DNA from 2 places in the Streptococcus sp. IsoGale022 genome. Region 1 is predicted to be linked to the other one. Evidence: predicted binding sites of a transcription regulator. Region 1 holds the regulator's gene; the other holds the start of a gene.
What was found. Region 1 encodes NrdR, which represses ribonucleotide reductase genes. Its sites were predicted from a motif close to ACACNATATATNGTGT; they were not measured.
Positions count from the first base shown of each region.

Region 2: a site for NrdR is predicted at 1,524-1,539, ahead of nrdH (glutaredoxin-like protein NrdH). Genes of this name have one in related genera too.

Region 1 covers NZ_JAKZJI010000016.1:35,883-39,307, forward strand. Annotated here, with positions in the region: gene RG608_RS08735 (DnaD domain protein) at 1-1,066, opposite strand, end outside; gene nrdR (transcriptional regulator NrdR) at 1,067-1,540, opposite strand; gene RG608_RS08745 (excalibur calcium-binding domain-containing protein) at 1,755-2,249, shown strand; gene RG608_RS08750 (endonuclease/exonuclease/phosphatase family protein) at 2,286-3,101, opposite strand; partial or broken gene RG608_RS08755 (PTS transporter subunit IIBC) at 3,119-3,425, opposite strand, start outside.
Region 2 covers NZ_JAKZJI010000006.1:42,400-45,824, reverse strand. Annotated here, with positions in the region: partial or broken gene RG608_RS04630 (serine hydrolase domain-containing protein) at 1-1,247, shown strand, start outside; gene nrdH (glutaredoxin-like protein NrdH) at 1,666-1,884, shown strand; gene nrdE (class 1b ribonucleoside-diphosphate reductase subunit alpha) at 2,044-3,425, shown strand, end outside.

The DNA of each region.
Region 1 (3,425 bases):
AATCTGGCTGACTCCAGTCAGGTACGTTGCTCTTGGTAGAACCTTGTCCAGATTTAGCTGGACGACTCTGGGGCTGCTGGTTGCGCTCACGGATTTTCAAGACAGCTTCCTCAGCTGTCGTCACCTTTTGATAAGAAAAATCATTGGCTACCTTGAGAGCATACTTTTCATTGAGATTGGCTGAATCCACCTTATTAAAGGTCAAGAGCAAGATTACGTTGATAACCTCGTCCAAAAGGCCTAATTCAGCTAAATCCAGCAAAAGCTTTCTCTCCGTCCGCGTAATGGCAGCCTGACGGGTTTTTTTGATTTCTGCCAGGAAGACCATTGGCGATGTTCGTTTCGCTTCTTGGATAATAGACAGCTCCTGCTTAGAAAATTGGCCTTCTGCCGGCTTCTGAGCTAGCTTTTGCTTCATCCGCTTGGTAGAAATGACCTGAGAAACAGCAGTTTCTCTCGCCAAGACGTAGGTCTCATACCAAGTCCACTTTTTCTGCTCAGCAATTGCAAACAATTCTAATAAATCTTCCTTTTCATTGGCAAAACGAAGATTGTCCTGAGCCATCCGTTGCTTGAAATACTCCAAGTCAAAATCATTGGACTTTCGCACTGCCCTTGGCTGCTCAGCTTCCATACCAAACACCTGCATAAAAGGCTTGACCAATTTCTCTCCACTAGGATTTTCTGGTCGCAGGGCATCTGCAGCAGCTTCGCCGATTTTCTTTTCCAAGAGCCGGCTGTACACATTATGGCTGAAAAATTCCTCCGCCGTTAAGGTCGGGTAGAGTTGAATCAGATAATGGTCATCTGTTTGATAAAGGTCCACTAGCTTAATCGCCGCCAAACGCTCAAAACTTTCTTCTAAAATATTAAGTCCAAAATTTAAATGATTGAGAATCTGACTGAAGAGGTGCTGTTTTTGCCCATTATCCACAAAAGACAGCAGATAAAGATAAAGTGTTACCGCTTCTCTCCCCAAAATCGGCAGATAGAGCTTGGTCAAGATAGCAATATCAGGGCTGACTGCATTATTGCGCAAGAAAGAAAACTGATGGTTTGGTTTCATTTATTTGTCCTTTTTCTTCTTGGACCCCTTGGTAATCTGCTTGAGCAGGCTTTCTAGCTCTCCCACATCCTTGAAACTCCGATAAACACTGGCGAAACGAACGTAGGTGATTTCATCCAGCTCGGCCAGTTCATCCATGACTAAGGATCCAATATATTCACTATTGATTTCATTATCGCTCTGACTGCGGACCTTTTGCTCGATTCGATTGACAATCTCCTCTATTTCGTCACTAGATACTGGCCGCTTTTGAGCCGAGCGAATAATACCGTTAAAAATCTTATCTCGAGAAAATTGCTCACGTGTCCCGTCCTTTTTGACAACCACTAGGGTTCTCTCTTCGACGCGCTCGTAGGTCGTGAAGCGGTGCTGACATTCCTCACACTCACGACGACGGCGGATTGTATTTCCATCTTCTGCCTGTCTGCTATCAACTACACTTGATTTATTCCCACCACATTTCGGACAACGCATACCATTTCCTCCTAGAATCCTAATACTTCATTATAACACGTTTTCAAGAATAACAAAAGACAGCCGTTTGATGTAATAACAATTGAGAAAATCTTTTTTTGTAAGTTATTTTGATAGAAATTAGACAATTAATAGCAATCTGTTATTCTTTTTCTATATAAATTTTTATACAATAGATTTGGAAACGCTATCATTATACATAAAGGAGATTTTTATGATATTAATAAATAAGAGAATCGTCGCCTACTTTTGCATCTTGCTAGCTTGCGCATCTCTTGCTGCTTGCTCTTCAGACACAGATAATACAGAAGCTCTTCCTAGCCTCTCGTCATCTTCTTCAAGTATTAGCTCATCAAGTAGTAGTTCATCTACACAAAATGATTCAGCCAAAATAGAGAAAGCAGAAAAAGCCAAGACTGACCAAGAAGAAAAAGAAGCTGCTGCAAAAGCTGAACAGGAAAGAATAGCGCAAGAAGAAGCTCAAAAAGTTGCGGAAGTTCAAAGGCAGCAAGAAGAAGCTGCCGCTGAGGTTCAAAAGCAACAAGAGGAAGCAGATGCTCAAGTAGCTCAAGAACAGCCCCAACCTAATGTTTATTACAAAAACTGCTCCGAAGTAAGAGCAGCTGGTGCTGCGCCCGTTTACCAAGGACAACCTGGATATGGTCGTCACCTTGATAGAGATGGTGATGGTATCGGATGTGAGAAATAATTAAAAGCAGTTCAGATTGAACTGCTTTTAATTATACTAACATGTCACTTGCACTTCTATACCAAAATGGTCACTGACAACAGGTGTTGCTTTCCCGTCAAAAACGACAGCGGAGCGCTCAACGTCCATCCCTTGGCTAGTGAAAACATAGTCTATCTTCAGAGCATGCTTATTATCATCCCAGCCTGCGATAGTCCCTTCTACTGTCGCCTCTCCGCTAGCTTCTTTTGCAACGGTATGACTATCCTGCAGCTTCAGCGGACTAGCTAAGATGGTCTGGTAGCCTTGCTGGCCAACCGGGTTGTTGAAGTCCCCCATCAGGACCAGAGGACTTTCTGCTTTTAGCAGATCTGCTTCAAGCTTAGCCCATTCCCCCTGAAAGCCTTTGTCCCACCAAGACAGATGGCAGGAGGCAATTGTCAGCAATTGACCTTCTACCTCAGTCTCGGCTAGCAAGACCTTGCGGGTATGGTAATCCGTAGGATCATTAGCCTCTGATACCAGGACTTCTCTAGGAGTCATAGGATTTCTAGATAGAATTGCCACTCCTTCGTTGTAAATATCAAACCCAATATGATTATAGGCCCAGGACCAATGATAGTCCAGTCCTGCCTCAGCCAACTTTTCTACCAGACATAGAGCAAAGTTGTCTTGATGAATCGCAATCGCTCCTTCAACCGCCTGATAGAAAGGAGCCTGAACAACCTGTTCAGACTCCGTTAATTGATTGACTTCCTGCAGGCAAATGACATCATATTTTTCTTGAAGAATGCGCTCTGCAAGCTGATTAAGCTTGGTTTCTTGCTCTTCTTCCATCCAACTATGAGTATTTAATGTCAGGAATTTTGCCATGATTTCTCTTTTCTATATTACAATTCAACCTTAGCAACAACTGTCTTAGCAGATGCTTGACCAAGTTTTTCTACTGTTACAGACTTGATAGCTGCTGCATTTGTGAAGACTACGATTGTTGAAGTTTCACGTCCTGCTTCCTTGATTGCTTCCAAGTCAGCCGTTACAAGAAGATCTCCAGCTGCAACTTTTTGACCTTCTGAAACATGAACTTCGAAAGGTTTACCTTCAAGGCTAACAGTTTCCAAACCAATATGTACTAAGACTTCCAAGCCGTTATCTGTCACAAGACCGATAGCATGCTTGCTAGGGAAGACGCTAGTT
Region 2 (3,425 bases), on a different contig from region 1:
GGTACAACTACTGCCTATTCTAACTTTGGTACCGGACTAGCCGCTTATATTGTTGAGCGAATTATTGGACAATCATTTGCCGACTATGCCCATGAGCACATCTTTAAACCCTTAGAGATGGAAAAAACGGCTATTTTGCCTGACTTGTCCGATAATGCATATGTCTATAAAAAACATAAAGAAGTCAAGAGCTATGATGCTAATGGAAATTATAAAAAAGATTCAGACTTTGAACTGAGTCTCTATCCTGTCGGCCGTGCCACAGGAACCCTAGATGACTTGCAGAAATTTGCCCAAGCCCTTCTAAAAAAGAAAGAACTTTTCAAACATCCTGAAACTTGGAAGACTCTATATACTGCAAGCTCTACCTACCCAGGTACGGATATTCCTCTGAATGCACACGGATTTTGGTATCAAGAATATGGTGTCAGAGTTATTGGACACGGCGGCAATTCTGGAGGATTTTCTTCTTACATTTTACTTGACTTAGAGTCTGGTATTGGCCAAGTCATTATGACAAACCAATTTCAAGAAAAAATCTATAATTACAAGATGCCCGAGCTAGTATTTGGTCCTAAAAAATCTCCAAATAAACAATCTTATGCAAAGTTCCATCCTGGTTACTATCGCAACGCCCGTACTTTCAATAGTGGTCCCTTCTCTTTCTTAAGAACAATTCCGGGATATACCTACTATATTAATGAAAAAGCAGATGCTGCTCAGCTCAATGGAAATTTCTGGGTCGCTAGTGAATCTCAAGGACAAGAAAAAATCACGATAGTTTATGGCGATGCACTTCGGCAATCTAATTGGGATCTTATCAAAGATTATGGGATGCTCCTTCTTGCTGGATTGGCTATTTTGTTTAGTGCGATTAGTCTCCTTAGCAATGCAGGTATCGATCTTTATCGCCTTATCCTAAAAAATCCCAAAAGAAGACTTCATTAGCATGGAAAATATGGATATACCTAACCAATGCCGCTATTTTAAGCATCCCCTTCAACCTATTCAATATCTTTACTAAACTTATGAATGCTGCAGATGCTGACTATAACTGGAACTTTATAACATTAGCCATTCTAGCTCTGCTTCTTGCAATCGGCTCTCTTTATCCTTTCTATCTTCAAAACAAGGAAAAATGGAGTAAGAGTAAATTATTTATCACTAGTATTGCCAGCCTATCCTCTCTAATCATGGTCGCTAATATTCTCTACTGGTCTCTTTATCAATGGTGGGCTGCCTACTAAAAAATAACATGTTATCCCTAGCTCCCTGCAGCGACATTTGCAGGGAGTTTTTACATTCCAATAAAAAATATCCAGCTCGAATTCAGATCCAAAAACTTCTCCCTCTACTCCTCCTAGTGATTCCCTAAATTCTTTAACACAAGATATTGGATTTTGGTTTTTGGGAGGAAAATCTACCAGTCATTTATCTAAAGTTTTAAGACTTGTTTAAGCATTGCCGCAACAGCATTTTGCTCTCTTTCTGCAATTTTTCACTTCTTTTCATTGTTTATACAAACACTATATATTGTATTGTAATCTATCCTATAACAAAATATCACACAATATTTAGTTCAAAACTATTGACATTCTATTTGCTTTTAGATATACTAGGTTCGTATTATTTAAAAGAAAAAAAGAAAGTTTAGAGGAATCTTTAATGGTAACTATTTACTCAAAAAATAACTGCGTTCAGTGCAAAATGACCAAGCGCTTCTTAGATACTAATCATGTAGAATACCGCGAAATCAATTTGGACGAGCAGCCAGAATTTATTGACCATGTCAAAGATCTTGGTTTCAATGCTGCTCCTGTGATTCAGACAGCAACTGAAGCATTTTCTGGTTTCCAACCTGGTAAATTGAAAAAACTGTCTTAATGTGGTTTATTTTGAGGGCAGCGCGCCTTGATCGGGAGATAAACTAAGGACATATTATCAGGGCAAACTGCAGCTCCTATGCTCATAGGAGCCGTTTCTTTTGTAAGGCGGAACTTTTTCCGCTAGCTAATTATCTTATTTATATAGAAAAGGGAAAACATGGGACTCAAACATTTAGAGGATGTGACATACTTCCGACTCAACAACGAAATCAACCGTCCGATTAACGGACAGATTATGCTCCATAAGGACAAAGAAGCTCTGGAGGCTTTCTTTAAGGAAAATGTTGAGCCGAACACCAAGCAATTTTCTTCTATTACAGAAAAGATTGAATACTTAATAGAAGAAAACTATTTGGAAAAGGAATTTATCCAGCTCTACTCTCCGGAATACATTGAGGAGCTGACTGCTTTTATCCATGCTCAAGATTTCAAGTTTAAATCTTTCATGGCTGCCTATAAGTTCTACAACCAGTATGCACTGAAGACCAATGATGGTGAATACTACCTAGAAAGCATGGAAGATCGGGTACTCTTCAACGCCCTCTACTTTGCCAACGGAGATGAGGCCATTGCCAAGGATATTGCTAATGAAATCATCCACCAACGCTACCAACCGGCTACACCAAGCTTCCTTAACGCTGGTCGGGCTCGTCGCGGTGAATTGGTTTCTTGCTTCCTCATCCAAGTAACAGATGATATGAACTCAATCGGCCGCTCCATCAACTCTGCCCTGCAATTGTCTCGTATCGGAGGCGGGGTCGGTATTTCCCTCAGCAATCTGCGGGAAGCTGGAGCACCTATCAAGGGTTATGAAGGAGCTGCATCTGGTGTTGTGCCTGTTATGAAACTCTTTGAGGACAGCTTCTCTTACTCTAACCAACTGGGGCAACGTCAGGGAGCTGGGGTTGTTTACCTCAATGTCTTCCACCCAGATATCATCGCCTTCCTTTCTACTAAGAAAGAAAATGCTGACGAAAAAGTTCGGGTTAAAACCCTCTCACTCGGTGTTGTCATTCCGGATAAGTTCTATGAATTAGCGCGTAAGAATGAAGAAATGTACCTCTTCAGCCCATATTCTGTTGAACGCGAGTATGGCGTGCCATTTGCCTACCTTGACATCACTGAAAAATACGATGAATTGGTCGCTAATCCAAATATCACTAAGACCAAGATCAAGGCCCGTGATTTGGAAACAGAAATTTCTAAGCTCCAACAAGAATCTGGCTATCCTTATGTCGTAAACATTGATACGGCCAATCGTTCAAATCCAATTGACGGTAAAATCGTCATGAGTAACCTTTGCTCTGAAATCCTGCAGGTGCAAGAGCCTAGCCTTTTGAATGATGCGCAAGAGTATCTTCACCTAGGAACAGATGTGTCATGTAACTTAGGGTCTACCAACGTTGTCAACATGATGACTTCGCCTGACTTCGGAAAATCCATCCGAACTATGACACGCGCCCTGACCTTTGTCACAGACAGCTCGCATATCACAGCTGTTCCTTCTATTGACAATGGCAATAGCTTAGCCCATACCTT